Regions from separate parts of the Sphingomonas sp. Marseille-Q8236 genome, predicted to be linked through region 1. Evidence: predicted binding sites of a transcription regulator. Region 1 holds the regulator's gene; the other holds the start of a gene.

Region 1 (15,702 bases):
AATGGCGGGCGGGCTGACCGGGTCGGACGTCGCCAAGGTCGGCGATGCGAAGGTCACCGCCAACGACCTGCGCACCGCCGCGCAGAACGAGGTCGCGGCCTATCGCCAGGAACAGCCCACGCTCGACATGGCGCAGTTCGTGGCGGCCGGCGGCTTCGAAGGGGTGCTCCAGCGCGAGATCACGGGCCTGTCGCTCGAACAATTCGGCAGGGAGCAGGGCATGGTCGTGTCGCGGCGTCTGGTCGATGGCCAGATCGCCTCGATCCCCGCCTTTCGCGGCCCCAATGGCCAGTTCGATCCGGCGCTGTATCAACAGCTTCTGGCGCAGCGCAAGATGACCGACGCGCAGGTCCGCACCGACATCGAGCGGACGACCTTTGCCCAGCAGCTGACCGTCCCCACCATCGGCGCGACCCAGTTCGCGATGCAGATGGCGCTGCCCTATGCTTCGCTGCTTCTGGAAAAGCGCACGGGCGAGGTCGGCTATATCCCGACCCGTCTGGTGCCCGCAGGCCCTGCCCCGACCGATGCCGATCTGCAGACCTTCTATCAGCGTAATGTCCAGCGCTATACGCTGCCAGAGCGCCGCACCGTCCGCTACGCGCTGGTGACCCCCGCCGCCGTCGCGGCGAGCGCCACGCCGAGCGAGGCGGAGATTGCGCGCTATTATCAGACCAACCAGACGCGCTACGCCGCGACCCAGAAGCGCGACGTGACCCAGGTGATCGTCGCCGATCAGGCCGGTGCCAATGCCCTGGCCGCCAAGGCGAAGTCGGGCACCTCGCTCGCCGATGCGGCGCGTGCCGCCGGGCTGGAGGCCTCGACGCAAAAGGGAGTCGAGAAGGCCGCCTATGCCGCGCAAAGCTCGGCCGCCGTGGCCGATGCGGTGTTCGGCGCGGGCCAGGGCGCGGTGGTCGGCCCGGTTCGCGGCACGCTGGGCTTCGTCGTGGCGAAGGTCGACGCGATCACTCAGGTGCCGGGCAAGACGCTGGCGCAGGCGCGTCCCGAGATCGTCGCCGAGCTGACCAAGCAGAAGCAGGCCGCCGCCCTTGGCGAAATGCGCAATACGATCGAGGATGCGCTGTCGGGCAACGCGACCTTTGACGAGGTAGTGGCCGACCGCAAGCTCCAGGCGCAGACGACGCCCGCCGTCACCGCGCAAGGCGCCGCACCCGACGCGCCCAGCTTCCAGCCGACGGCGGAACAGCGCGCGATGATCACCGCCGCGTTCACCGCAGACGAAGGCGATGCGCCGCAGATCGTGCCGATCGGCCAGGATGGCGGCTTCGCGGTCGTCGGCGTCGGTCAGGTGCAGCGCTCCGCCCCGCGTCCGCTGGCGCAGGTGCGCCAGCAGGTGCTGGCCGACCTGAATGCCGACCGTGCCCGCGCCGCCGCGCGCAAGCTGGCCAATGCCGTGCTGGCCAAGGTGAACAAGGGCATGCCGATGGCGCAGGCGTTGAAGGAAACCGGGCTCGCGACTCCGCCGGTCCGTCCGATCGCGGCGTCGCGTCGTGACCTGGCCGCCGCGCAGAACACCCCTGCCGCGGCGCCGCTCGCGCTGCTCTTCTCGATGCCGCTAAACAAGGCGCGCACGCTGGAGGCGCCGCAGAATGAGGGTTGGTACATCCTGCGCGTGACGAACATTGAGGCGGGGAACGCGGCCGGCAACGATGCCGCGATCCGCGCCGCGCGCGCCGATATCGGCCGCCTGATCGGCCGCGAATATGTCTCGCAATTCGCCCGTGCGGTTCGCGACGTGGTGGGTGTGAAGACCGATCCCAAGGCGGTGGCCAAGGTTCGTGCGGAACTGTTGAATAATGGCGGCAATTGAGGCGAACGCCGCCCGCGGCGCGGTAGAACGGTTGAAGGCCGGGCAGCCGCTGCTGATCTGGCGGCGGCAGATCGCCGACACCGAAACGCCGGTGGCGGCGGCGCTCAAGCTGATCGAGCCGGGGCGCGGCGACTATCTGCTCGAATCGGTCGAGGGCGGCGCGACGCGCGGACGGTATAGCCTGATCGGCCTCGCCCCCGATCTGGTATTCCGGGCGCATGGCCATGACGCCGCGATCAACCGCCATTGGGCGACCGACCGCGACGCGTTCGAGCCGTGCGCGCAACCGACGCTGACCGCCCTGCGCAATCTGGTCGCCGAATGTCGCGCGGATGTGCCTGATGGACTTCCCTCCGCACTCGCCTGCCTGGTCGGCTATTTCGGCTATGAGACGGTCGGACTGGTCGAGGACCTGCCTCAGCCGGAGGCCGATCCGCTAGGCCTGCCCGATATGATCTTCGTACGGCCAACCGTGATCCTGGTCTTCGACCGGCTGGCCGACGCACTCTATCTGGTCGCGCCGGTCTGGCCCGATGCGGCACGCGATGCCGAACGGATGATCGCCGAAGCGGAGGACCGGCTGGACGCGACCGCCGCACGGCTGGCGACGACCACGCTTCCACTCGCCTTACGCGCGGACCTGCCCGAGCCGGCTTATGAGCCCGCCCTGCCGCCGGGCCGCTATGCCGAGATGGTGGCGCGCGCGAAGGACTATATCGTCGCGGGCGACATATTTCAGGTGGTGCTGGCGCAACGCTTTTCCGCGCCCTTCGCACTGCCGCCGTTCGAACTCTATCGCAGCCTGCGGCGGATCAACCCTTCGCCCTTCCTCTATCATCTCGACCTGCCCGGCTTTTCGCTGATCGGGTCGAGCCCGGAAATCCTCGTCCGCGTCCGCGACGGCGAAGTCACCATCCGGCCGATCGCGGGGACCCGTCCGCGTGGGCGTACCGGGGCCGAGGATGCGGCCAACCGCGACAGCCTGCTCGCGGATCCCAAGGAGCGTGCCGAGCACCTGATGCTGCTCGACCTAGGCCGGAACGATGTCGGTCGCGCAGCATCGGCGGGCAGCGTTCGGGTGACCGATAGCTATACGGTCGAATTTTATAGCCATGTCATGCACATCGTCTCCAACGTCGTCGGTCGCTTGGCCGAGGACAAGGATGCGCTGGACGCTCTGTTCGCGGGCTTCCCGGCGGGCACGGTCAGCGGCGCGCCCAAGGTCCGAGCCTGCCAGATCATCGCCGAACTGGAGCCTGAGCGGCGCGGCGCTTATGCGGGCGGCGTCGGCTATTTCTCGCCCGATGGGTCGATGGATTCGTGCATCGTGCTCCGGACCGCCGTGGTGAAGGACGGGACCATCCACGTCCAGGCGGGCGCGGGGATCGTCGCCGATAGCGATCCGGCTTATGAGCAGCGCGAATGCGAAGCCAAGGCGGGCGCGATGCTCGCCGCCGCCCGGGATGCGGTCGCGCGGGCAGGCGAAGGGGGTTTCGGACAGTAAGTCTCTTACCTTCGTCCTTCCTACCCGCTCGTCACGCCTATCCTCCCTCTCGATGAGAGAGGGAGGAAAGCACGAAGCGCCGGATGGGAGACGAGGCTCGGTCTATCGCCGCCCGCGATCTCCTCAATCCCCGTCGGCGGGAGGCGGCGTCTGCTCCGCGCGGCGGGCGCGACGTTCGTCGGCGAACTGGCGGTTCCAGGTCATGCTGCATCCGCTCTGGCCGCCCGTACCGACCGGCGAGCATGTGTCGGGGATGCCGCCCGCCACGCGTCCGACCTGATCCATCGTCGCGGCGCGGTTGACCCAGCTCTGGTTCTGCGCGGGGATCGGCTTGTCGTCGCGCAGGCCCTTGGGGATGCGATAGGGCTCGTCGTCCCGGCCGCAGACCACGACTTCCTCGGCCGTGCTTTCGGGACATTTCTGATCGCCGGTCAGCGTCACCTGCCGCACCCGCTTGGGCGGCTGGCCGGTCGCGGCTTGCTGATCCTGGGTGGCCTGCTGGGCGAACGCCGTGGCCGGGGTCAGCAACAGGGCAGCAATCAGGGCGGCTCGAACCATGGCAACGGGACTCCTTTGAGACTTTAACGTCGGACGTGGCGCATGGCTCCACGCTGAACGGTTCGCCCAGACGACGCCATTCGGGCGAAATTACGGCCATGTGTCGCAGACGCGAGGGGGCCGACCTTCCCCATGCGTCACGCAGACGTTGCACCGCCCGCGCGATCGGCTATGGCGGTTCCATGATCCTGGTCGTCGACAATTACGACAGCTTCACCTGGAACCTCGTCCATTATCTTCAGGAATTGGGCAGCGAGGTGGAGGTGGTCCGCAACGACGCGATCTCGGCGGGCCAAGCGCTCTCGTCGGGGGCGCAAGCCTTTCTCATCTCTCCCGGCCCCTGCACGCCGACCGAAGCGGGCGTCAGCCTGGACCTGGTTGAGGCGGCGGCCGATGCGGGCCGTCCGCTGCTGGGCGTATGCCTGGGCCATCAGGCGATCGGGCAGCATTTCGGCGGGCTGGTGGAACGCGGGGGGCTGATGCACGGCAAGACCTCGCCGGTCCATCATGACGGGACGGGGCTGTTCCGCGGCCTGCCCTCGCCCTTCACCGCCACGCGCTATCACTCGTTGATCGTCAACGACGTGCCGGACAGCCTGGTGGTCAACGCCCGCGCGGAGGATGGCACGGTCATGGGCTTCCGCCACCGGACCCTGCCCATTCATGGCGTCCAGTTCCACCCGGAAAGCATCGCCACCGAATATGGCCATGCCATGCTCGCCAATTTCCTGCGCGAGGCGGGAATCGCGCACGACCTTCCCGAGCGGCTGCGTCCGCCCGCCGAGACGGCGGCGTGACCACCATCGCGCTCCTCCCCGATCCCGTCAGCCCCTTGTCACGCGAGACGGCGCATGCTGCCTTTGCCGACATTCTCGACGGGCGCGCGGATGAAGAGGCGGTCGCCGATTTCCTGACCCGGCTGGCCGAGCGCGGCGAGACCTCGATCGAGATTGCGGAAGCGGCACGCGCCATGCGCGAAAGGCTGATCCCGATCGAGGCGCCATCGGGCACTATCGATGTGTGCGGCACCGGTGGTGACGGGCATCATACGCTCAACGTCTCGACCGCCGTCTCGCTGGTCGTCGCGGCACTGGGCGTGCCGGTCGCCAAGCATGGCAACCGCGCGGCCTCGTCCAAGGCGGGCGCGGCGGACACGCTGGAGGTGCTGGGCCTCGACATGGAGCGTGCCGGACAGGTGGCGCAGGCGAGCCTGGGCGACATCGGCATCGCCTTCCTCTTCGCCGCCAACCACCATCCCGCCATGGCGCGCATCACCCCGATCCGGCGGCGGATCGGGCGACGGACGATCTTCAACCTGATGGGCCCGCTCGCCAACCCCGCGCATGTCGGGCGACAGTTGATCGGCATCGCCCGTCCCGACTATGCCACCGTCTATGCCGAGGCGCTGGAGCAGCTCGGTGCGGAGGCGGCTCTGGTCGTCTCGGGCGAGGAAGGGCTGGACGAGCTGTCCGGCGCAGGTTCCAGCATCGCGGTGTCGGTCGGCGCCATCGAAGCGCCCGCCACGATCACGCCAGAGGATGCCGGGCTGCCCCGTCACCCGATCACCGCCATTCGCGGCGGCGACGCCCGGCACAATGCCGAAGCGCTTCGCCGCCTCCTCGCCGGAGAGCCGGGCGCGTATCGCGACGCCGTTCTCCTCAATGCCGCCGCCGCCCTGATGGTCGCCGGGCACAGCGCCGATCTGGCCCAGGGGGCCGTGGCCGCTGCCCGCGCGATCGATACCGGGGATGCTGCGGCGCTCCTCGACCGATGGATAGCCTACCGATGACGATGCTCGACCGCATCCTGGAAACCAAGCGCGCCGATGTCGCCGCGCGCAAGGCGACGATGTCGCTCGCCGATCTGGATGCCAAGATCGAAACCGTTTCCGCCCCACGCGGCTTTCGCGCCGCCCTGGACGCCAAGACCGGCCACGCGCTGATTGCGGAGGTCAAGAAGGCGAGCCCGTCCAAGGGCCTGATCCGCGAGGATTTCGATCCCCCCGCCCATGCCCGCGCCTATGAGGCCGGGGGTGCGGCCTGCCTGTCGGTACTGACCGACGAGCGTTGGTTCCAGGGAGCGGACATATTCCTGGAACAGGCGCGCGCCGCGGTGTCGATCCCGGTGCTGCGCAAGGATTTCATGGTCGATCCTTGGCAAGTGCATGAGGCACGCGCGCTGGGTGCCGATGCGATCCTGATCATCGTCGCTGCACTGGACGATGGTCAGATGCAGGAGATCGAGGCCGCCGCGATCGAATGCGGAATGGATGCGTTGGTCGAGGTACACGACGCCGCCGAAATGGAGCGCGCCGCCCGGTTGAAGTCGCGGCTGATCGGGGTGAACAATCGCGACCTGCGCGACTTCTCCGTCGATTTCCAGAGGACCTATGAACTGGTCGGCCGCGCGCCGGAAGGTTGCACCTTCGTCGCCGAAAGCGGTCTGGCGACACGCGCCGACCTCGACGCGATGGCCGAGCATGGCATCCACTGCTTCCTGATCGGCGAGGCTCTGATGCGTCAGCATGATGTCGAGGCTGCCACGCGTGCACTGATCGGATGACCGGCCTCACCCACCTGGACGATAGCGGATCGGCTCGCATGGTCGATGTCGGAGCGAAATCGGTGACGGCGCGGCAGGCCGTGGCGAAGGGCCGCATTACCATGGCACCCGAAGCCGCCGCCGCCATTGCGGCGGGCAGCGTCCAGAAGGGCGATGTGCTGGCCGTCGCACGCATCGCGGGGATCATGGCCGCCAAGAAGACCAGCGACCTCATCCCGCTCTGCCATCCCTTGCCGCTCAGCAAGGTCGAGATCGATCTCGTGCTGGAGGCGGATGGCGTCACCGCCACCGCCACCGCCGCGACGGCGGGGCAGACGGGGGTGGAGATGGAGGCGCTGGCGGCTGTGTCGGTCACGCTGCTGACCGTTTATGACATGGCAAAGGCGCTGGATAAGTGCATGGCGATCGGCGATATTCGCCTGGTGTCGAAGACCGGCGGCAAGTCGGGCGACTGGCACGCCTGACGCCGGGAACGACGATCGGCCGCGAAACGTCCTTGGGCCAACAGGAGTGACCGTCATTCTTCTACCCGTCGCCGAAGCCCAGCAGCGTCTGATCGCGCTCGCCACCGATCGCCCGATCGTCGACCTCCCCTTGCGACAGGCCGCGGGCCGTTGGGCAGCACGTGACGTGCTGGCGGCGCGAACCCAGCCCGCCAGCGACCTGTCGGCGATGGACGGCTATGCGATCCGCTTCGCCGACATGCCTGGGCCTTGGACGGTGATCGGCGAAAGTGCCGCTGGACGTCCCTTCCCCGACAGCATCGGGCCGGGCCAGGCGACCCGCATTTTCACCGGCGCGGCCATGCCGCCCGGCGCCGATGCCGTGCTGATCCAGGAGGAAGCCGGCCGCGACGGCACGATGCTGATCCTGACCGGCGAAGGTCCCGCGCATCCGGGCCGCAATGTCCGCCGCCGGGGTCTCGATTTCTCGTCGGGGGACCGGCTGATCGCCGCGGGCCAGCGACTGACCCCCGCGCGGATCGCCGTCGCAGCGACCGGCGGCCATGGCACCCTGCCCGTCCGTCCGCCGGTCCGCGTCGCCATCGCTGCGACGGGAGACGAACTCGTCCCGCCGGGAATGGGCGACCCTGCCGCGCTCCCCGAATCGAACGGCGTCATGCTCGGGGCGATGCTGGCCGACCTGCCGGTGGAGATCATCGACCTCGGCATATTGCCCGACAATTTGGAGCACCTGCGCGACGCCTTTGCGGGGGTGCGCGCCGATCTGCTTGTCACCACCGGCGGCGCGTCGGTGGGCGATCACGACCTGGTCCAGCCCGCGCTGAAGGCGGCGGGGGGAAGCATCGATTTCTGGCGGATCGCGCTACGCCCTGGCAAGCCGATGATGGCAGGGCGGCTAGGCGAGACGGTGGTGCTCAGCCTGCCGGGTAATCCGGTATCCGCCTTCGTCACCGCGACCCTGTTCGTCCGCCCGCTGATCGCACATATGGCGGGCCCCCCCCCGCCCTCCCCCCCCCCCCCCCCCCCCCCCCCCCGCGCCGATCCCCGCGATCCTGGGCGAGGATCTGCCCGCAATGGACCCAGGATCGACTATCTTCGCGCCGCGATGATCGACGGGCGCGTCCATGCCGCGGCGATCCAGGACAGTTCGATGCTGCTGACTTTGGCACGGTCGACCTGCCTGGTGATCCGTCCGCCTCATGCTCCGGCGGCGCGCCAGGGCGACTCGGCGGAAATCCTGATGCTCGCTTGACGCAAGCCCAAACGTTCCATATAAGTTCCACGTCTGTTCTGGACGGAGGATCGCGATGCTCACCGCAAAGCAGCATGAGCTTGTCTGCTTCATCAATGACCGTTTGAAGGAAACCGGCGTGTCGCCGTCCTTCGAGGAGATGAAGGAGGCGCTGGACCTCAAGTCCAAATCGGGCGTCCACCGCCTGATCTCCGCGCTGGAGGAACGCCATTTCATTCGTCGCCTGCCCAACCGCGCCCGCGCGCTGGAGGTGTTGCGGATGCCCGATCGGCCCGAAAAGCCGGTAACGGCTTCGGCTCCCGCTTCGGACAATGTCCGCAGTCCCTCGGTCCGTCCGCTGGCCGAGCCCGCCAATGACGTGGTCGAAATCCCGCTTCACGGCCGGATCGCCGCCGGTCTTCCTATCGAGGCGTTCGAGGGCAGTTCCACTCTGGCCGTGCCCGCTGCGCTGTTGGGTTCGGGCGAGCATTATGCGCTGGAAGTCTCGGGTGATTCGATGGTCGAGGCGGGCATTCTGGACGGCGACTATGCGCTGATCCGCCGGACCGATGTGGCGCGCGATGGACAGATCGTCGTCGCCTTGATCGATGATTCGGAGGCGACGCTCAAATATTTCCGGCGAGAGGGCTCGATGGTCCGCCTCGACCCGGCCAACCGTGCTTATGATCCTCAGCGTTATGCGCCCGCGCAGGTGCGGGTGCAGGGCAAGCTGTCGGGCATCCTGCGCCGCTACGATTGAGGGCGGCTCGCCGGATCGGCAGCGGCCTCCACCCAGGGGTGACGGTCGCCCGGCTGGCGGACCATATCGACTCGCGGTGGGTCGAGCCGGATCGCCAGCCCGCCCGTCCCTCGTAATGCGGGGGCGTCCAGTTTCAGCCAATGTGGGTGACACGCGGCGGGCAGACGGCGATCCGCGATGACGATGTCCATGTGGGAGCATAACGCGATCAGGTCGTCCCATGGCACGGCATAACCGCTACGGGTCGCGGCGACCTGCCAGAGACGTCTGCCCCTTGCGATCCGGGTCACGCACATGTCCTGCCCGCACCGCGCGCCCGGCTGATCGGCGAGAGCCTGTGGCTCCGCATCGGAGCCGCCCATTTCCGAAAGGGTCGAGCGCATATAATCGCCCGCACGATCGCGCAAAAGGGCAACGCCCTTGCCGGTGGACACCGCGACATGGCGGCCATCACCCGTGACGATCAGGTCCGGCGCCGGTGCCGCCAACATCGCGGCAAAACCCATGGCTAGAATCGGCATTCCCGACCAACGCCAGCCGGTACGCCATAGCGCCACCCATAGTCCGCCCCCGAGCGCCGCCGCAAAGGCCCAGACGGGCGCGACTGGCAAAGCCACCACGGCGCCGGGCATGGCCGCGACATGATGGGCGAGCGCCAGCAGCAAGCTAAGCGATCTCTCCAACATCCACCAGAAGGGCGCGCCCAGGCCCAGCGGCTCCAGAAGCAGCGCCATCATTTCCAGCGGCATCGCGACGAACGTCGTCCAGGGAATGGCGACGATATTCGCCATCGCACCGTAAAGCCCGGCCTTGTGAAAGTGGAAGATCGCGATGGGCATCAACGCCGCCTCGACCACCAGCCCCGTCACCAGCAACGCCCCCAGATGGCGCAGCATCGACCATCGCCAGTCCGGATGCGGGCCGAACCAACGTCGCATCGCTGCATGATCGTGAAGCGCGACGATGGCCGTGATCGCGGCGAAGGATAGCTGGAAGCTCGCCCCCACCAACGCCTCGGGCCGGAAGACCAGCACGATCAACGCCCCGGCCGCGACGAGGCGCAACGTCATCGCCTCCCGCCCCAGCGCCAGTGCGGCGAGCACCAGCATCGCCGCAACGCAGGACCGAATCGTCGGCACCTCGGCGCCGGTGAGCCAGGTATAGCCGATCGCCGCCAAAGCCCCCGCCGCCGCGCCCACCAAGGGCAAACGCACCCGAAGCGCCAGCCAGGGCCATAGCGCCAGCAGCCGCACCGTCAGCACCATCACGATGCCGACGACCGCCGTGATGTGCAGCCCGCTGACCGACAGCAGATGCGCCAACCCCGCGCGGCGCATCGCCTCAGCATCACCGCCATCGATCGCCCCGACATCGCCCGTGGCGAGCGCAGCCGCGATCCCGCCCGCGCTGCCCGCGATCCGGGACGTGATACGCGCCGACAATTGTTGACGAAGTCCCATGGTGTCGGGGGCGGGTTGCATTACTCTCACCGGCGCAAAGCCGCGCCCGGTCGCGCCGATCCCCTGAAACCAAGCCGCCCGTGCAAAGTCATGGCCACCGGGGGCGACAGGCCCGGCCGGCGGCATCAGACGGGCGCGAAGGCGTATGCGGGCCCCTGCCCCCAGTCCGGCGACCGCATCCTCCTCGGGCAAGGATACGCGAATGCGGGGCGGCAGGACGATGGCGCGGTCCCGACCATCGCGTGCCTCCAGCGGATGCAGCATCAACCGCACGATCTGCCTGGCGGCCAGCCAATCCATCCCCTCCACCTCGGCCACCATGGTCGCGATGGCGGGACGCTGGAGTACCGCCGCGCGCACCGACTCGGCCCGCGCCCAGGCAAGCAACACCCCCGCGCTCATCAGAAAGGCGGCCATCGCCACCATGCGCGACACCCGTCCGCCATCGGCCAGCGTCACCGCCGCCAGCCCTATTCCGGCCAGCCCCAAGACCATGCCGATCCACGCGTGTGGATCGGGCAGCACGAACCAGCAAGCGATACCGGCCCCAAGCATGACCGGCACCCACAGGGGTAACTGATTCCGCTCCGCCTCGGCCCAATGCTCGGCCCAGGCGAGGCGCGGCATTTGGCGGCGCGGACGCTTGATGCTAGGGGCTGCGGCGGCTGAATGGGCCATCGGATTTCATGATTGGGAGTATGCGCGGTTGAGCGCAACAGATGATATCGCCACCGGGTCGGCCGCCAACGGGGTCGTGACCCGCTTCGCGCCCTCGCCGACCGGCTTCCTCCATATCGGCGGCGCACGCACCGCGCTGTTCAATTGGCTGTTCGCCAAGGCCAATGGCGGCAAGTTCCTGCTGCGGATCGAGGATACCGACCGCGTCCGCTCGACCCAGCCCGCGATCGACGCGATCCTGGACGGCATGCGCTGGCTGGGCCTGGATTGGGACGGCGACGCGGTGTTCCAGTTCGCCCGCGCCGATCGCCATGCGGAGGTCGCCCGCGAGATGATGGAACGCGGCCATGCCTATCGCTGCTACATGACCCAGGACGAAATCGCCGCCCAGCGAGAGGCCGCGCAGGCCGCCAAGCAGCCGCTGCGCATCCGCTCGCCCTGGCGCGATGCCGACCCCGCCACCGCCCCGGCGGACCAGCCCTTCGTCGTCCGCCTGCGCGCACCGCGCGAAGGTGCCGTCACGATCGAGGACCGGGTGCAGGGCAGCGTGACCGTGCAGAATGCCGAACTGGACGATCTGGTCCTGCTTCGCTCGGACGGCACGCCCACCTATATGCTGGCGGTGGTGGTCGACGATCACGACATGGGCGTGACCCATGTGATCCGCGGCGACGATCACCTCAACAATGCCTTCCGCCAGTTGCCGATCTACAAGGCGATGGGCTGGGCCGAGCCGATCTATGCCCATATCCCCCTGATCCACGGTTCGGACGGCGCCAAGCTGTCCAAGCGTCATGGCGCAGTCGGGATCGAGGCGTATCGCGACGAGATGGGCATCCTGCCCGAAGCGCTCGACAATTATCTGCTCCGTCTGGGCTGGGGCCATGGCGATGCCGAGATCATTTCGCGCAACGAGGCGGTGAAGTGGTTCGACTTGGCCGCGGTGGGCAAGGCGCCGTCGCGCTTCGACCTCAAGAAGCTCGAAAATCTCAACGGCCACTACATCCGTGAGGCCGATGATTCGCGGCTGGCCGATCTGGTGGCCCAGCGTATGGGCGTCGAGGACGGGGCGCTGCTGACCGCCGCCATGCCGTCACTGAAGCCGCGCGCGGCGAATTTGAACGAATTGGCCGACGGCGCGCGCTTCCTTTTCGCGACCCGTCCGTTGAGCCTGGACGACGCCGCCACCGGCCTGCTCGATGAAAAGGCACGGGGCATTCTCTTTTCCGTTCACACCGCGCTTGACGCGGTGCACAACTGGGATACGGAGCTTTTGGAAGACGCGGTACGCAAGGTGGCCGAAGCCGAGGGCGTGAAGCTCGGTCAGGTCGCCCAGCCACTCCGCGCCGCCTTGACCGGACGCAAGACGTCTCCGGGAATCTTCGACGTGCTCGCGTTGCTGGGCCGTGAAGAAAGCCTGGGGCGGATCGCGGACCAGATGACCGCAGATAGGAAGGATCATTGAGTATGAGCGACACCGCGAAATTCGGCATCGGCGGCAAAGAATTCGACTATCCGGTCATGTCCGGCTCGATCGGCCCGGACGTGGTCGACATCCGCAAGCTTTATGGCCAGACCGGGGCCTTCACCTACGATCCCGGCTTCACCTCGACCGCCTCGTGCCGGTCGAAGCTGACCTATATCGACGGTGACGAAGGCGTTCTGCTGCACCGTGGCTATGCGATTGGCGATCTGGCCGAAAATTCCAGCTTCATGGAAGTGGCCTATCTCCTCCTGAACGGCGAACTGCCGAACCAGGGCGAATTGTCGGAGTTCACCACCACCATCACGCGCCACACCATGGTGCATGAGCAGCTGGCGGCGTTCTTCCGCGGCTTCCGTCGCGATGCGCACCCCATGGCCATCATGTGCGGCGTGGTCGGCGCGCTGTCCGCCTTCTATCACGACTCGACCGACATTCACGATCCGGTGCAGCGGACGATTGCGTCGCACCGCCTGATCGCCAAGATTCCGACGATCGCGGCGATGGCGTACAAGTACAGCGTGGGTCAGCCCTTCCTGTACCCGGACAACTCGCTGTCCTACACCGGCAACTTCCTGCGCATGACCTTCGGCGTTCCGGCCGAGGCCTATGAGGTGAATCCGGCCGTCGAAAAGGCGATGGACCGCATTTTCATCCTGCACGCCGATCACGAACAGAACGCGTCGACCTCGACCGTGCGTCTGGCCGGTTCGTCGGGTGCCAATCCGTTCGCCTGCATCGCGGCGGGCATCGCGTGTCTGTGGGGCCCGGCGCATGGCGGCGCGAACGAAGCCGCGCTCAACATGCTGCGCGAGATCGGCACGCCCGAGCGCATTCCGGAGTTCATTGCCCGCGCCAAGGACAAGAACGATCCGTTCCGCCTGATGGGCTTCGGTCACCGCGTCTACAAGAACTACGATCCGCGTGCGACCGTGATGCAGAAGACCGTGCGCGAGGTGTTCGACGCGCTGAAGGTCAACGACCCGCTGTTCGAGACGGCGCTCCGCCTTGAAGAAATCGCGCTGAACGACGAATATTTCGTCGAGAAGAAGCTGTTCCCGAACGTCGACTTCTATTCGGGCGTCATCCTGTCGGCGATCGGCTTCCCGACCGAGATGTTCACCGTGCTGTTCGCGCTCGCCCGCACCGTCGGCTGGGTCGCGCAGTGGAACGAGATGATCACCGATCCCGACCAGAAGATCGGCCGTCCGCGTCAGCTCTACACCGGCCCGACGCAGCGTCCTTACGTTCCGGTCGAGCAGCGCTAAGCCATGAACCGGGCCCGGCCGATCCTGATCGCCATCGGCGTCCTTCTGGCGCTGACGGGGCTTTTGTGGATCGGTCAGGGCCTGGGCTATATCCGCTGGCCGCAGGAGAGCTTCATGCTCGGTCAGGGCGAATGGGCCGATCGCGGCGCCTTCGTCGCGATCGCGGGATTGGCGCTGATCCTGATCGCGCGGCGCTTGCCCAAGCGGCGCTGATCGATCTGCCAGAAAAGGAAAAGGGCTCCTGCGGGAGCCCTTTTTTTATCGCGCGCGAAGGCGGAAAGTGAAGGTCGCGCCCTGCCCCGGCTCGCTTTCGACCGACAGGTCGCCGCCCATGGCGCGCGCCAGCCGCCGCGCGATATATAGGCCCAGGCCGTTGCCACCCGGTTCGGACGGATCGACCCGTTCGAACTTCTCGAAAATGCGCGGCTGGTCCTTCAGGGCGATGCCCTTGCCCCGATCGGTGACGCGAACCAGCGCCCAATCGTCTTCGCGCTCCACGCTGACCACCACCTCTCCCCCATGGGGCGAATAGCGCAGCGCGTTGCCGATAAGGTTGATGAGAATTTGCAGCGAACGGCCGAAATCGCCGATCGCGCCCATCCCTTCGGCGATGGCCGGGCGGCGGATCGTCACTCCGGCGGAATCCGCCCGCACGCCGAGCAGACCCGCGGCGCGGCGCGCGACGTCGGCGAGATCGATCGGCGTGGCGGCCAGGCGGAAATCGGGCTGTTCGATCGCCTGCAGCTCGACCAGATTGTCGACCAACCCGATCAGATGACGTCCCGCGTGGGCGATGTCACCGGCATATTCGGCATAATCGGCCGCGATCGGTCCATCGGCCCGCGCCGCGATACTGTCGGCATTGGCCACGATCCGCGCCAGCGGCGTGCGCAGCGCCCGGTCCAGACCGGCGGTGAAGCTCTCGGTCAAGGGTGGCTGCGCGGCGAGCGCCCGTGCCGCGTCGTCATCCTCGCCCGGCTGATCGATCAGGAAAGTCGCGCCGGTCAGCCCGGCGATCCCGCCCATCCCGTCATGCCGGATCGCCGCCGACAGCCGGACCGGCATATCGCTCGACCGCAATCGCGCACAGCGCCCGTCGAGTGGAGCGGCCTCGCTCATCAGCACACCCCCATCCCCCGTGGACGGATCGAAGGCGAACAGCGCGTTGAGCGGCCGCCCCAGCATCGCGTCGGGGTCGAAACCATGCCGTGCCCCTGCTTCGCGCGACAGAAAGGTCAGGCGCAGCGCCGCATCGGTTTCCCAGCGGAAATCAGCACCCATCGCGGCATAATCGGGCGGCGTGGCGACGGGTTTCCAGGCGGCCCGGTCACGCCAGCCGCTGACGCTCAGCCGGATCTGCCCCGTCTCGGGCCGGGCCTGCACCCACAGGTCGAGATCGCCTTCGTCATCGGCCACCCGAACCTGACGCGATACGGCAATGCCGAGCCGACGGGCCAGTCGCGCGATCCGGGCGACGGGCGCGACCGCCATGGGATCATCCGCCCCGCCGCCCGCGCGCATATGGAGCAATTCGATCGGAGGATCGGCCGACAACAGGTGATCGGTCGAATCCAATATGGCGCGCGCCACCATCGATTCGCCCGGGCTGTTGATGGAGGTCATCGCCAGGCGCCTTGGTCCAGCCGCGCGATCGCGCTCCGAAAGGCGCGGGGAAGGCTCAGCGAGGCAATCGCCCTCCGCGCCGCTTCCGCGGGAATCGCCATGATCGCATCCAGCGCGTCCGCAAAGGCATCGACATCGCGCCGCCCATCCGCCTCCGCCAAAGCCAGACCGATCCGCGCGACCGTCGGCCGCCCCAGGTCGAGCGACCGCAGCACCAGCCACAGCCGATCGCCCTCCGGCTCGAGCACGACGTCGCGCAGTTCGTCATGGTCGATGCCAC
Region 2 (15,702 bases), 620 kb from region 1:
ACCGCGCCCTAGCTTGGCGGGCGCGCCCCCCGTCACCGATCAACGGCGGTGATGACGGTCGAAGCGGTCATGCTTTTCGAAGCGGACCTGACGGCTGAGCACCGCATAGCGGCGGTCGAGATCGCTGCGCTCCGATGCGCTCAGCCCGCCGCCCGAACGGCGATAGCGATATTCGAGCTGGCTGAGATCGCGCAATTGCGAACGCAGGCGAACCGCCTCACGCCGGTCCAGCGCGCCCGAGCGAATGCCCTGATCGATCCGCGTCTGGAGCCGGCCCTGGCGCTGGGCGATCGGGGTCCAACGCTGCGCATCGGCGACCGACGGAACGGCGATGGTGGCGAACCCCAAGCCTGCGAGAATCATGGCCTTCATGACGTTACTCCCATTACAAAGCGGGCGATTACTGGCCCGAACGCAAAAATGGGGGGCGGTGATCGCAGAGCTGTCCCAATCACTTAACGAAAGTGTCACCAAGTGTCGCAAGTGCGCGAGCTTCGTTCATCTTCACTCGGCAGGCAGCGCGCCACAGTTGCAAGCCTACCCGATTAACGGACACGCTGGTCGGCTTGCCGTGCCCATGGACTGGATCGCCGCACCCCATAAAGAGGGGCCGGTCCGTCGCGTCCGAATGGAGGCGACAAACCGACCCGTTTCCTCATACGCCGACCGGCTCAGCGGCAGCGCACATTATTCCGCTCGATCGCACGTCCGGCCAGTGCGCCACCAGCGGCGCCCAGCAGCGTACCGAGCGTCTGCGAGCCACCCGAGGTGATCGCAGCGCCCAGCGCACCACCCGCGATCCCGCCGACGATCAGGCCGGTGGTGCCGTCGTTGCGGCGGCAATAATAACGGCCGTCCTGCCCGACATAGACACGGTCGTTGCGCCCCAGGCGCCGCTCGCGATAGCGCTGATTATCGACATAGTAGCGGTCGGCATAATAGCCGCCATAAGCGGGATCGGGGCGGTTATAGTCATAGGCGTAACGCGGTCCGCCGAAGTCGCCGCCGCCATAGGTGGAGCATCCGGAAACCAACGTCGCGGCTGCAACCAGACCGAGTGTCATTGCACGCATTGCATCCTCCCTCATGGGTCGTGCGGGGAGAATCGCTCGGTCGCGCGAAAAGTTGCGATACGTTAAATATGGCCTACGGATCGTCCCAAAGGGCTTGGGATTCGCTTCGCTCAGGCGGCGTGACCGTGGCGTTGGGACTGCCGGTCCGAGCCACCCTTCACCCCAGCCGTCTTCGGCCCAAGCGAAGGCGAAGGCCTTGAGACCACCGGTCCCATGGCCCCGAAACGCTATTCGGCCGCCTGCGCCTGTCCCTTATCGAGCAACGGCTTGAGATACTTGCCCGTAAAGCTGCGCGGTTCGGCCGCGACGACTTCAGGGGTGCCGACCGCGACGATCTCGCCGCCCTTGACGCCGCCTTCGGGGCCCAGATCGACGATCCAATCGGCGGTCTTGATGACATCGAGATTATGCTCGATCACCACCACCGTATTGCCTTGCTCGACCAGCGCATGCAGCACTTCGAGCAGCTTGCGCACATCCTCGAAGTGAAGCCCCGTGGTCGGCTCGTCGAGGATGTAGAGCGTGTTGCCCGTCGCTCGGCGCGAGAGTTCCTTGGCAAGCTTCACCCGCTGCGCCTCGCCGCCCGACAGGGTGGTCGCCTGCTGGCCGACCTTGACGTAACCCAGCCCCACCTCGACCAGCATCGCCATCTTGTCGCGGATCGGCGGCACCGCCTGGAAGAATTCGGCGGCGTCCTCGACCGTCATGTCGAGCACATCGGCGATCGAGTGGCCCTTGAACTTCACCTCCAGCGTCTCGCGATTGTAGCGCGCGCCGTGGCAGACGTCACAGGTGACATAGACGTCGGGCAGGAAGTGCATCTCGATCTTAAGGACGCCATCGCCCTGGCACGCCTCGCACCGGCCGCCCTTGACGTTGAAGCTGAACCGGCCGGGCTTGTACCCGCGCGCCTGCGCCTCGGGCAGCCCCGCGAACCAGTCGCGAATCTGGGTGAAGGCGCCGGTATAGGTGGCCGGGTTCGACCGGGGCGTGCGGCCGATCGGCGACTGGTCGATGTCGATCACCTTGTCGAGATGTTCGAGCCCGCTGATCTTTTCATGCTTGCCCGCCAGGATGCGCGCGCCGTTGAGCGTCCGCGCGGCGGCGGCATAGAGGGTGTCGATGGTGAAGCTCGACTTGCCCGACCCCGACACGCCCGTGATGCAGGTGAAGGTGCCGAGCGGAATGCTCGCGGTCACGCCTTGCAGGTTGTTGGCGGTCGCCTTGTGCACGGTCAGCTTCTTGCCCGATCCCTTGCGGCGCTTGGCGGGCACCGCGATCTCGCGCGTACCGTTGAGGTAATCGGCGGTGATGCTGGTCTTGGACTTGAGCAACTGCTTGAGCGTGCCGTGCGCGACGATCTGGCCGCCATGCACGCCCGCCCCCGGCCCCATGTCGATGACATAATCGGCGGTGCGGATCGCATCCTCGTCATGCTCGACCACCAGCACGGTGTTGCCCAGGTCGCGCAACCGCCGCAGCGTCGCCAGCAACATGTCGTTGTCGCGCTGGTGAAGCCCGATCGACGGCTCGTCCAGCACGTACAGTACGCCCGACAGGCCCGAACCGATCTGCGACGCCAAGCGAATCCGCTGGCTCTCGCCACCCGACAGCGTGCCGCTGGTCCGGTCGAGATTCAGGTAATCCAACCCGACATTGTTGAGGAAGCCCAGCCGCTCGATGATCTCCTTCAGGATCGGCTGCGCGATGGCACGCTGCTGGTCGGTCAGATGCTCAGGGAGTCCGGTGAAGAAGGCCAGCGCATCGACCACCGACAGCCGCGTCGCGTGGCTGATGTCCTGCATCGCGATCTTGACCGCCCGCGCCTCGGGCTTCAGCCGTGCGCCGTGGCAGACTTCGCAGGGCTGCGACGACTGATAGTTGGACAATTCCTCGCGCATCCAGGCGCTCTCGGTCTGGAGCATCCGGCGGTTGAGATTGCCGATCACGCCCTCGAACGGCTTCTTGACGTCGTAGGACTTCTTGCCGTCGATGAAGGTCAGCGTGACCGCCTTGCCCTTTGTGCCGTGCAGGATCACCTCCTGCACCTTGGGGTCGAGGTCCTTCCACGGCGTCTCCAGCGAAAAGCCGAACTCGCGCGCGAGGCTGCCCAGCACCTGCATATAATAGGGGCTGGGCGGATTGGACTTGGCCCAGGGCACGACTGCGCCCTTCTTGATCGACAGCTCGTGATTGGGGACGACCAAGTCTTCGTCGAAGATCAGCTTTTCGCCCAGGCCGTCACAGGCCGGGCACGCCCCCTGCGGCGCGTTGAACGAGAAGAGGCGCGGCTCGATCTCGGAGATGGTGAAGCCGGAGATCGGGCAGGCGAATTTCTCCGAGAACACGATCCGGCCATCGGGCGCATTGTCGCCCAGCACCGCCGACTTGGGCGTGTGCGGCTCGACCGGATCGGCGGGATCGACATAGGCCAGGCCATCGGCCAGCTTCAGCGCGGTCTCGAAACTGTCGGCAAGGCGCGTGGCGATATCCTCGCGCACCACCAGGCGATCGACCACCACCTCGATGTCGTGCTTGAACTTCTTGTCGAGCGCGGGCGCCTCGTCGATCTCGTAGAGCTGGCCGTCGATGCGGACACGGGTGAAGCCCGCCTTCTGCCACTCGGCCATTTCCTTGCGATACTCGCCCTTACGGCCGCGCACGACGGGCGCGAGCAGATAGAGGCGCGTGCCCTCGGGCAGCGTCATCACCCGGTCGACCATCTGGCTGACCGTCTGCGCCGCGATCGGTTCGCCGGTGGCGGGGCTGTAGGGAATGCCGACGCGCGCCCAGAGCAGGCGCATATAGTCGTAAATCTCGGTGACCGTCGCCACGGTCGAGCGCGGATTGCGGCTGGTCGTCTTCTGCTCGATCGAGATGGCGGGCGACAGTCCCTCGATATGGTCGACGTCCGGCTTCTGCATCATCTCCAGGAACTGGCGCGCATAGGCCGACAGCGACTCGACATAGCGGCGCTGCCCCTCGGCATAGATGGTGTCGAAGGCGAGTGAAGACTTGCCCGACCCCGACAGGCCGGTGATCACCGTCAGCGTGTCACGGGGAATGTCGATATCGACATCCTTGAGATTGTGCTCGCGCGCGCCGCGGACGGAAATCTTAGTCAGCATAGGGCGGGTTCTACTTCTGTTCCGGGATAAATGCCAGAGGCGAGATAGGAAGCGAGGCTCTCACTTTCGAGAGCCGAGACTTGCGGTAACGTACGGCAATCGCCCATGATCCCGGCCGGGGCATGGGGATTGCACTTCTCGATGGCTCCATGTGATATAGTATCACATCCTGTTTGTGGAGACCTTCCATCTTGTCGAAGACCCTGCATCTGTCCGCGCTGTTGCTGCTCGCCGCCGGTACGACCCCGGCATTCGCGCAAAAGGCGGAGAAGACCGAAACCAAGACGACGACTACCGAGAAGAAGGACGACGAGGCCAAGCGCCCGCCCCTCCCCGACGACAAGACGATCACCCAGACCGCGCGGATCGGCGGCAGGGTCGTCAGCTACAAGGCGACCATCGGCAAGATTCCGGTGCGCGACGACAAGGGCAAGGAGATCGGGCAGGTCGTCTACACCGCCTATACCGTGCCCGGCGGCGATGTGCGGCGGCCGGTGACCTTCGCATTCAATGGCGGGCCGGGTGCGTCGTCGGTCTATCTCAACATGGGCGCGGTGGGGCCGAAGCGGGTGCCGTTCGGTGCGCAGGGCGATGCCCCCTCCGACGCGCCGATTACGACCGACAATCCCAATAGCTGGCTGGATTTCACCGATCTGGTATTCATCGATCCCATCGGCACGGGGTTCAGCCGCAGCCTGGTTGACGAGGCGGAGACGAAGAAGGCCTTCTACGCCAACGATCCCGACATCAAATATCTGTCCAAGGTCGTCTATGACTGGCTGGTCAAGGAAGGGCGGTTGCGCTCGCCCAAATATGTGATGGGCGAAAGCTATGGCGGCTATCGCGCACCGCGCATCGCCTATGAGCTTCAGTCGCAGATCGGCGTCGGGGTGAACGGGCTGGTGATGGTGTCGCCCTATCTCGATCCTGCTTCGGGCGATGACGCGACGGCGCTGTCGCCCTTGCCGTGGATGATCGACCTGCCCTCTATGGCGGCCGCGCAGCTGGAGCGGCAAGGCAAGCTCAATGCCGAGTCCATGGCCGGCGTCGAGGCCTATGCGCGCGGCGATTACCTCCGCGATCTGATGCGCGGGCGGTCGGACACGCAGGCCGTCGACCGTCTGGTCACGCGGGTGTCGGAACTGACCGGGCTTGACCCGGCGCTGGTGCGCAAGCTGGGCGGGCGGGTCGATACGCGCACCTATCTGCGGGAAATCCACCGCAACGATTCTACGATCGGCAGCATCTACGACTCAAACGTCACCGCCTTCGACCCCTTCCCCTGGTCGTCGCAGCAGCGCTCGAACGACCCGTTGCTCGACTCGCTGATCGCCCCGACGACCAGCGCGATGGTCGATTTCGTGACGCGCGAAGTGGGTTGGAAGACCGACGCCCGCTATCATGCGCTGTCCTATGAGGTGAACAGCGCCTGGGATCGCGGAAAGCCCGACGACACACCCGTCACCGACCTGCGCAAGGCGATCGCCAACGATCCCAAGATGAAGGTGATGATCGTCCATGGCTGGGACGACCTGTCCTGCCCCTATTTCGCGTCTCGACTGATCGTCGACCAGATGCCGAGCTATGGCGTGGCGCAGCGTGTGCACCTGAACGTCTATCCGGGCGGGCACATGTTCTACAGCCGCTCGGACAGCGGCGCGGCATTCCGGCGCGATGCGATGGCGATGTACGGGGGGTGAGTCTCCCACCTCTGCGGAGACATATCCACCGCCGTTCACCCTGAGCGCGGTCGAAGCCCACGCCCCGTCTGGCGCCTCAAGCCAACCCGCGCTAACACGCCAACCGTATACGAAACGGAGCGAATAGCATGGCAGGAATGATCGGGGGATCAACGGCGGAGCGCGAACTGGCGAGCCTGTCGCTTTGGGCGAACCCCGCTCCGGTCATCACGTCGGAGGAGCGCGCACAGAGGCTGGCCCGTGCGCGCGAATTGATGGGGCAGATGGGGGCCGATACGCTGCTGATCGGCGCGGGTGCCAGCTTGCGCTACTTTACCGGTGTCGCCTGGGGCGCGACCGAACGGCTGGTAGCGATGCTGTTGCCGATCGCGGGCGATCCGGTCTTCATCTGCCCGGCCTTCGAACTCGGGTCTTTCGAGGCGAGCCTGGCCATCCCCGCGACCGACATCCGGCTGTGGGAAGAGGATGAAAGCCCCTCCGCACTGGTCGCCGATGCCTTGACGGCGGCGGGCGCGAAGACATTGGCGATCGACCCGGCCATGGCGTTCCTGTTCGTCGAGCGTATCCGCGCCGCCGCGCCGGGCGTGGCGCTGGTCGATGCCGGACCGGTGGTCGATGGCTGTCGCATGATCAAGTCGGCGGCCGAAATCGCGCTGATGAAACAGGCCATGGCAATGACGCTGGAGGTCCACCGCCGCGCCGCGCGCATCCTGCACGAGGGCATTCGCGCGTCCGAGGTGATCCGCTTCATCGACGCGGCGCACCGGGCGCTGGGAGCGTCGACGGGCAATTATTTTTGCGCGGTGCAGTTCGGCCGCTCGACCGCCTTTCCGCATGGCTTGCCGCAGGACGATGTGCTGCGCGACGGCGATGTGGTGCTGGTCGATACCGGCACGCTGATCGACGGCTATCATAGCGACATCACCCGCACCTATGCGTTCGGCGATGTCGGCGACGAGGTCCGTCGCATCTGGGATATCGAGAAGGAGGCCCAGGCCGCCGCCTTCGCCGCCGTCCGGCCGGGCGTGCCGTGCGAGGCGGTCGATTACGCCGCGCGGGCGGTTTTGGAGCGCGCCGGGCTCGGTCCCGATTACCGTCTGCCCGGCCTGCCGCATCGCACCGGGCACGGCATCGGCCTGTCGATCCACGAGCCGGCCTATCTGGTGCGCGGCGACCGGACGCCGCTGACCCCCGGCATGTGCTTTTCCAACGAGCCGATGATCGTCGTACCGGAGCGTTTCGGCGTACGGCTGGAGGATCACTTCTACGTCACCGAGACGGGCGCGGCGTGGTTTACCGAGCCGCAGCCCGCGATCGACGATCTCGGGTAAGGCGTGACCCCGGCTGAGGCCGGGATTGGTTCACGCGAAGACGCGATGCCGCGAAGGATTTTGTTCGCGCGGAGACGCGGAGGCGCGAAGATGATCGCCCGCGCGGCAGCGCTCTGGGATCAGCAACGTATGGAGATTGGAGGGCCGCTGGCGCGGCGAGTCCCTCCGTCTCCGCGCCACCGCGCGAACCTCTTCTTCGCGCCCTCGCGCCCTCGCGCGACGATCGCCTCAAACCACGGTGAACCCGGCCCAGAACGGGTCCTCGCGATCGATCCAGATCGTGTTGAACCCGGTCGCGATCGCCGAGCCCTGGATCGACGGCACGATTGCGGCCTGACCGCCCAGTTCGGTCGCTTCCTCGACCCGGCCGATGAAGCGGCTGCGGATATAGCTTTCGTGGACGAAGCGGTCACCGACGCGCAAGCGCCCCTTGGCCGCCAGATGCGCGAGGCGCGCCGAGGTGCCGGTGCCGCAGGGGCTGCGATCGATCGCCCGCTCGCCATAGAAGACCGCGTTGCGCCCATCGGCATCCTCGGCCGAGGGCTTGTCCGCCCAGAGCACATGGCTAACCCCCCGGATCGAGGGTTCGAGCGGATGCACCGGCTCGAACTTCTCGCGAACCAACTCGCGGATCGTGCGGCTGAGTTCGACCAGCTTCGACGCGCCCAGATCGTCCAGCCCGGTATAGGCCCCCTGCGGCTCGACAATGGCGTAGTAGTTGCCGCCATAGGCGACATCCAGCGTCAGCGGCCCGAAGCCCGGCACGTCGATCTCGATCCCCTCGGCCGCCAGATAGGCGGGGACGTTGCGAATGCGGACGGCGGTGACTTTTGCGCCTTCCTTCTCATATTCGATATGGATGGTGCCGGCGGGCACTTCGACCTTCAGCTTGCCGGGTTCGCGCGGGGTGATGAGCCCATGTTCCAGGCCGAAGGTGATCATCCCGATCGTGCCATGCCCGCACATGGGCAGGCAGCCGCTCGTCTCGATGAACAGTATCGCGGCGTCGCTATCGGGCTCGCAAGGCGGATAGAGGAAGCCGCCCGACATCATGTCATGCCCGCGCGGCTCGAAGCACAGGCCGGTGCGGATCCAGTCGAACCGCTCCAGAAAATCTAGCCGCCGCTCGGCCATGGTCGATCCGCGCAGCAGCGGTGCGCCGCCCGCCACCAGCCGGACGGGATTGCCCGCGGTGTGGCCATCGATGCAGAAAAAGGTATGGCGGATCGTAGGTGACGTCATCGGGATTCCCTTGCTGTAAATTCCGTATACGATATGACCCACCCCATGCCCAAGTCCGAAAATCACGCTAGTCCCTCGGATCGTCGCAGCGCCATCGTCGTGGGCGGCGGCGTCATCGGCACCACCACCGCGCTGGCCCTGCAACGCGCCGGTTGGGCGGTGACGCTGATCGAGGCGGAGGACAGCCCGCGCGCCGCCTCTTGGGGCAATGCCGGCCATATCGCGACCGAGCAGGCAGAGCCCATCGCCTCGCCCGCCATGGTACGCGGTTTCGCCAAACGGCTGTTCTTTCGCGGCGGCGCGCTCGCCCTGCCGCCGCGCGAGATCGCGACCTGGCTGCCCTTCTCGCTGCGCCTCCTGAAAGCGGCCCGGCCCGCCCGGTACGAGCGCGCGCACGAAGCGCTGGCGGGGCTGCTCGCCCAGGCCATGCCCGCATGGCAGCGTCATGTCGCCGCGCTCGGTGCGCCGGATCTGCTGCGTCCTGACGGCCATGTCGTGCTCTGGGAAACGCCGGAGAGCGCCGCGCGCGGCTTGGCGAACTGGCAAGCGGCCGACACCGGCACCGCGCGCTTCCGCTCGCTGACCGAAGCGGAGTTGGACGACTGGCGGACCCGAGTCCGCGCGCCCATCGCGGGCGGCATCCGCTTCGAGGGCAGCGGCCAGATCGCGGACCCGACCCGCCTCGCCGAAATCGCGACCGCGCGCTTCCTGGCGGACGGCGGCACCCGCATCGTCGCCCGCGTCGAGACGATCGGCGACGGCGAGGTCCGCATGACCGACGGCCGCGGCCTATCGGCCGACCAGATCGTCGTGACGGCGGGCGTGGCGAGCGCTGCCCTGCTCCGTCCCTTCGGCCTGAGGGCCCCGATCATCGCAGAGCGGGGCTATCACCTTCAGACCGGCCCGAACGTCGACTGGCCCGCCGACCTGCCTCCGGTGGTGTTCGAGGACCGCTCGATGATCGTCACCCGCTTCGCCGGGGGCTTACGCGCCGCCAGCATCGTCGAATTCGCCCGCGCCGAGGCCAAGCCCGATCCCGCCAAGTGGAACCGCCTGCGCCACCACATCGCGGCGCTGGGCCTGCCGATCGGCGAGGACGCCAAACCCTGGATGGGCGCCCGGCCTACCCTGCCGGATTACCTGCCCGCGATCGGCCGGGTGCCGGGGACGCGGGGGGTGTCCTATGCTTTCGGGCACAATCACTTGGGGCTGACGCTCGCGCCGATTACCGGCGAGTTGGTGACGGCGATGCTGGATGGGGCCACGCCGTCCATGCCTCTGAACGCTTTTGACCTGGCGAGATTTGTCTGAACCCGCGCGACCAACGCGGCATGCTCTTTTTTAAAGAAGCAATCGTGATCCTAGCTTACCAGCGTTTCCCAGATAGCGCGTAAGATGACAAAAAGCAGAATTGCCATGCCAACCACCCCTGCGGTCACGTAAAGACCGACACTCCACCAAAACAAGAAGGGCCGACCATATCTTGTGATCGGCTTGAACGGTCGCCTCGTAGGGAGTTCGTCATTCAGCCACGCCGGGATGAGGTGAAAAGCACTTACAAATAGCAGCCCGCCAGCTGCCAAAATATCTTGTCGCATTCATCCGCCCCTTCTCCCCTCTTATACTACCAAAGGCTGCGAACGTCAGCGTAGGATGACGCCAACTCGATACCCCGCCCCCCTCGACATCCCGCCCCCATCCGCTATCGGTTAACCACAGCGCATCGGGGGAGCGGCGACCGGGTCCGTGCAGATCAAGCGGCTTCGCATTTCGGGTTTCAAGAGCTTCGTCGATCCGGCCGATCTGGTCATCGAACCGGGGCTGACCGGTGTTGTCGGGCCCAATGGCTGCGGCAAGTCGAACCTGCTCGAAGCGCTGCGCTGGACGATGGGTGAGAACAGCGCGCGGTCGATGCGCGGCGCTGGCATGGAAGACGTGATCTTCGCGGGCACCGCCACCCGCCCGCCGCGCGACTTTGCCGAGGTCACCATCCTGGCCGAACGCGACGGCGACGAGACCGAGATCGTCCGCCGGATCGAACGGGGCGCGGGCTCCGCCTATCGCATCGACGGGCGCGACGTGCGGGCCAAGGACGTGGCGCTGCTCTTCGCCGATGCCGCGACCGGTGCCCATTCGCCCGCGCTGGTCAGCCAGAACCGAATCGGCGCGGTCATCGCCGCCAAGCCCGCCGAGCGCCGCGCCATGCTGGAGGAGGCGGCCGGTATTGCGGGCCTGCACGTCCGCCGCCGCGATGCCGAGTCGAAGCTGCGCGCGACCGAGACGAACCTGACCCGGCTGGACGAGGCGATCGCCGACCAGGATGCGCGCATCGCGACGCTGCGGCGACAAGCGCGGGCGGCGGAGCGCTATCGCCTGCTCTCCGACCAAATCCGCGTGGCCGAGGCGCGGATGATCTTCGCCCGCTGGCGCGACGCGGCCGAAGCGGCGACCACCGCCAAGACCGAGGCCGAGGCCGCCGAACGACAGGTGGCCGAAACCACCGCCGCCGAACGCGCCGCCGCCAAAGCGCAGGAGCAGGCGGTCGCGCAGGCGGCCAGGGCGCGCACCGCGTCGCTAGCTGCACGGGATGGCTTGAGCGAGGTCGGCCATGCCTTGTCCCGTGCGCGCGACCGGCGTCATGGCCTGCAACGCCGGATCGAGGAACTGGCGGGCGCGCGGACCCGGATCGGCGAGGATCGCGCGCGCGAGGATGCGCTGGCGCATGACGCCGCCGCCGCCATCCAAAGGCTAAACGAGGAATGCGAGGATCTGGAGGCGCGCATCGCCCATGCGGTGCAGGCCATGCCCCGGCTCGACGCGCTGCTGGCCGAGGCGGAGACGAAGAACCGCGATGCCGAGGTCGCGCTGGCCCGTGCGCTGTCCGCCCAAGCCGCCGAAGCAGCCGAGCGCCGGATCGCGGAGGCCGCCCTCGCCGCCGCCCGCGCCCGCCATGCCCGGGCCGAGCGCGACGCCCGATCCGTCGCCTCCGCCATCGACGCGCTGCCCGACATGGCCGAGCAGGACGCGGCGCGCGAGGCGGCGATCGCGACCCAGCTTGCCGCACGGATCGACGCCGACAAGGCGCGCGCCGCCCTGGGCTGGGCCGAGGAAAGCGAACGCACCGCCGCGGGCGAACGCGATGCGGCGGAGACCGCAAGGGCGCAGGCCATCGCCGCGCTGGCCGCGTTGCAGGCCGAGATGACGGCGCTGACCCGCGCGACCGAGCGTAAGGGGGGCGACCGCCTGCTCGACGAGGTGCAGGCCGAACCGGGCTTCGAACGCGCGCTGGCGGCGGCGCTGGGGGACGAACTAGATACACCGCTGGCCGACTGGCACGGATCGCCCATCGCGGCGGACGATCCTCCCGCGCCGGTCGGGACGCTCCGGCTGGGCGAGCGGATCGCGGCGCCCCCGGCGCTCGCCCGGCGGCTGTCGCAGATCTTCCTGGTCGAGGCGGATTCGGGTCAGGCGCTGGCGGTCGGACAGCGGCTGGTCACGCGCGAGGGGCGGCTGCGGCGCTGGGACGGCTATGTCGGCGAAGGCGGCGGCGCGGCGGCGGCCGAGCGGATGGAGCGGCGCAACCGCCTGACCGCGCTGGAAGCCGAACGCCCGGCGGCGGAGGCGGCGGTGCAGACCGCGACCGAGGCCAGGACCACCATCGACGACCGGATCGCCCGCGCCCGCGCCGCCGCCGCCAGTGCGCGGACGCTTCATGCCCAGGCCGACGCCGCCCTGCGCGACGCCCAGCGTGCCGAGGACCGGGCGCAGGCGGTGATCGAGCGGCTGTCCGCGCAACGTGCCGACCTGGCTATGCGGGCGGAGCGGATCAGTGCCGAAATGGACGAGGCGCAGGCCGAATGCGTCCGCGCGGAGGCCGCGCTGACCGCACTTCCCGATGGCTCCGCCAGCGCGGCGGAGACGACGCGGCTTCAGGGCGAGACGCAACTGGCCCGCTCGGCGGTCGCGCTCGCCCGATCGGAGCGGACCACGCTGGAGCGCAGCCTTGCCCAGACCCGTGACCGTCTGGCGGCGGCGCGGGCGGAGGCGGAAAGCTGGAACCAGCGTGCCGGGCAGGCGGCGGGGCGGATCACGGAAATGGACACGCGCGCCGCGACGCTGGAGCGGGATGCGGCCGCGCTGGCCGACCGCCCGGCGCAACTGGCCGAGGAGATCGCCAGCCTTGCCGCCGCGCATGACGCGGCCAAGCAGGAGGCGGAGCGGACCCAGGCCGAGGAGGCCGAGACCGAACGTACCCAGCGCGGCGCGGAGGCCGCCCATGCCCAGGCCAACGCGCTTCTGTCGACCGCGCGGGAGGCGCGGGCTGGGGCACTGGCGCGGGTGGAGAATCACGAACTGCGCCGCGTCGAACTGGGCCGGGTCTCGGGCGAGCGCTTCGCCTGCCCCGCGCCGGTGCTGCCCGAGAAGCTGAGCTTCGACAGTGCCGGCGTCGGTTCTCCGCAGGTCGAGGCGGCGGCGCATGACAAGCTGTCCGCCGATCGCGAGCGGATCGGGCCGGTCAACCTCGTCGCCGAACAGGAACTGGCCGAACTGGAGGCCAGCGGCGCGGCCAGTGCCGCCGAACGCGAGGATCTGGTACAGGCGGTGGCGCGGCTTCGCGGCTCGATCGGGCTGCTCAACCGCGAGGGGCGGCAAAGGCTGCTGGCGGCGTTCGAGGCGGTGAACGGACATTTCCAGACGCTGTTCGCGACGCTGTTCGACGGCGGCTCGGCGCATCTGGCGCTGATCGATTCGGACGATCCGCTGGAGGCCGGGCTGGAGATCATGGCGCAGCCGCCGGGCAAGCGGCTCCAGTCGCTGACCCTGTTGTCGGGGGGCGAACAGGCACTGACGGCGGTGGCGCTGATCTTCGGGCTGTTCCTGACCAACCCCGCCCCGATCTGCGTGCTGGACGAGGTCGATGCGCCGCTGGACGATGCCAATATCGATCGCTTCTGCGGGCTGCTCGACCGCATGACGCGCGAGACGGACACGCGCTATCTGATCGTGACGCACAATGCGGTGACGATGAGCCGGATGCATCGATTGTTCGGCGTGACGATGATCGAACGCGGGGTCAGCCGGCTGGTCTCGGTGGATTTGCAGGCGGCGGAGACTTTGCTGGCGGCGGAGTGAGGACGCGTTTCAAAACGCCAACCTGGCGAATCTATGGCCGTTCCCCGGCGAAGGCCGGGGTCCAGTTGCGATGCGCTATCGCAGGCGCGGAGCATTTGCCTCCCCCGCATTGAATAGCGCGCCACCGACTTGGCGGAGTCTGGGCCCCGGCCTTCGCCGGGGTACGGCTGCATCTTCAAAACCTCCGTTCAGCCTGAGCGAAATCGAAGGCCCCACCGCTCACGGCAGCAGGAACGTCCCCTCGATCACCGTGACGCACCCGCCGCCCAGCACCACCCGGTCGCCCACCAGTCGACAGGTCAAACGCCCGCCACGCGCGCTCGCCTGCTCCGCCACGAACGACTCGCGCCCCAGCTTTTCCGTCCAGTACGGCGTGATGACCGCATGCGCCGAACCCGTCACCGGATCCTCATCGATGGCGAAGGCGGGCACGAAGACCCGGCTGACGACATCCGCCTCTCCCTCACCGCCACGCGCGGTCAGGATGACGACATATCGGCCCGCATCGGCCAGTGCGGCAAAGTCCGGCGTACAAGCCCGAACCCTTTCCGCATCGTCCACGACGATAACGGCATAGCCCGCCGGATGACGCAACGTCTCCACGACGCCGTGCACGCCCAAAGCCTCGACCACATCCGGCAGCGCCTCGGGCAACGGCGTACGCTCGGGCAGCGACAGGCTATAGCCCAGCCCGTCACGCGCCACCTCCAACACTCCCGCATGGCGCGTCGCAAACCGCACCCGCTCACGCACGGTATCGGACGACAGCACGACATGGCCGCTCGCCAGCGTGGCGTGGCCGCACATCTCCACCTCGTCGCCCGGCGTGAACCAGCGCAGTTCGAAATCCGCCTCGCCGCCGTCCGCCGGGACCAGAAAGGCGGTTTCCGACAGATTATTCTCCTGCGCGATCGCCAGCAACAAGGCATCGTCCGGCCAGCCGGAAAGCATCATCACCGCCGCCGGATTGCCGCCGAACGCGGCCGAGGCGAAAGCGTCGACCTGCGCGAACGGAATGCGCATCAATAGACCCGCTTGCCGAACCAGTGCGGCGTCACGTCCGCCTCGACCAGCGGATTGTCGGTGTCGACATGGCCTTCGGGATCGAGGTGGATCAGCACCTCCACCTTGGGGAAGGCGCGGCGGAGTGCGCGCTCGACCCCCTCGACAATGTCATGCGCGGCGGCGACGGTCAGCTCGCGCTCCACTTCCATATGGAATTGCGCGAAGTCGTGACTCCCCGAGCGGCGGGTGCGGAAGTCGTGAATGCCCTTAAGCCCCGGCTGGCGCGCGGCGACATCGAGGAACGCGGCGCGCTGGTCGTCGGACCATTCCTTGTCCATCAACTGGTCGATCGCGGTCGAGGACGCCTGGAACGCGCCCCAGGCCAGCCACAACGCGATGGCGATGCCGAAGACCGGGTCCGCGCCGTGCCAGCCGAAATACTGGTCCAGCACCATCGCGACGATCACCGATCCGTTGAGCAGCACGTCCGACTGGTAGTGGACATTGTCGGCCAGGATCGCGACCGACCCGGTGCGGCGGATCACGCTGCGCTGATAGGCGAGCAGCACCATCGTCGCCAGGATCGCGACCACCGACACGCCGATGCCGAATTCCGCGTCGCTGGTCGGATTGTCCGCGCCCAGCGCCATCACCGCGCGCCACGCGATGCCCGCCGCCGAAGCGGTGATCAGCGCCACCTGGAACAACGCCGCCAGCGCCTCCGCCTTGCCATGGCCGAAGCGATGGTCATGGTCGGCGGGCGTCGCCGCCAGCCGGACGCCGTACAGGGTCACGAGGCTGGCGAGCAGGTCGAGCGCGGTGTCGGCGAGCGACCCCAGCATCGCGACCGATCCGGTCCGCCACGCCGCAAAGCTCTTGAGCGCCAGCAGGAACAGCGCCATCGCGACGCTGGCCAGCGCCGCCCTGGTGGCGAGCGGAATGACCTTCTTGCGTTCGTCCTGGGTCACGGGAACAACAGCCCTTCCTCCCAGCCGTCCTCGCCGGTGCGGGCGAAGACGCGGCGCTCATGCAGGCGATGTTCGCGGTCGAGCCAGAATTCGATCCGCTGCGGGGTGACGCGATAGCCCCC

Evidence for each region. Region 1 encodes LexA, which represses DNA repair genes until DNA is damaged. Its sites were predicted from a motif close to GTTCCNCNCTTGTTCT; they were not measured.
Region 2: the regulator LexA is predicted to act here: its motif matches at 4,209-4,224, upstream of uvrA (excinuclease ABC subunit UvrA).

Annotation. Positions count from the first base shown of each region.
Region 1 is NZ_CBCOPO010000001.1:2,461,058-2,476,759, reverse strand. Features, by position in the region: gene ACWPWT_RS11850 (SurA N-terminal domain-containing protein) at 1-1,831, shown strand, start outside; gene trpE (anthranilate synthase component I) at 1,818-3,335, shown strand; gene ACWPWT_RS11840 (hypothetical protein) at 3,459-3,893, opposite strand; gene ACWPWT_RS11835 (anthranilate synthase component II) at 4,076-4,690, shown strand; gene trpD (anthranilate phosphoribosyltransferase) at 4,687-5,682, shown strand; gene trpC (indole-3-glycerol phosphate synthase TrpC) at 5,679-6,455, shown strand; gene moaC (cyclic pyranopterin monophosphate synthase MoaC) at 6,452-6,919, shown strand; gene ACWPWT_RS11815 (molybdopterin molybdotransferase MoeA) at 6,966-8,171, shown strand; gene lexA (transcriptional repressor LexA) at 8,227-8,910, shown strand; gene ACWPWT_RS11805 (ComEC/Rec2 family competence protein) at 8,901-11,048, opposite strand; gene gltX (glutamate--tRNA ligase) at 11,077-12,513, shown strand; gene gltA (citrate synthase) at 12,516-13,799, shown strand; gene ACWPWT_RS11790 (hypothetical protein) at 13,803-14,012, shown strand; gene ACWPWT_RS11785 (sensor histidine kinase) at 14,058-15,422, opposite strand; gene ACWPWT_RS11780 (hypothetical protein) at 15,419-15,702, opposite strand, start outside.
Region 2 is NZ_CBCOPO010000001.1:1,845,354-1,861,055, reverse strand. Features, by position in the region: gene ACWPWT_RS08810 (cell wall hydrolase) at 1-52, shown strand, start outside; gene ACWPWT_RS08805 (hypothetical protein) at 40-372, opposite strand; gene ACWPWT_RS08800 (glycine zipper 2TM domain-containing protein) at 672-1,073, opposite strand; gene uvrA (excinuclease ABC subunit UvrA) at 1,301-4,201, opposite strand; gene ACWPWT_RS08790 (S10 family peptidase) at 4,393-5,901, shown strand; gene ACWPWT_RS08785 (M24 family metallopeptidase) at 6,030-7,232, shown strand; gene ACWPWT_RS08780 (4-hydroxyproline epimerase) at 7,461-8,474, opposite strand; gene ACWPWT_RS08775 (NAD(P)/FAD-dependent oxidoreductase) at 8,520-9,785, shown strand; gene ACWPWT_RS08770 (chromosome segregation SMC family protein) at 10,221-13,607, shown strand; gene ACWPWT_RS08765 (PhzF family phenazine biosynthesis protein) at 13,827-14,630, opposite strand; gene ACWPWT_RS08760 (cation diffusion facilitator family transporter) at 14,630-15,580, opposite strand; gene pdxH (pyridoxamine 5'-phosphate oxidase) at 15,577-15,702, opposite strand, start outside.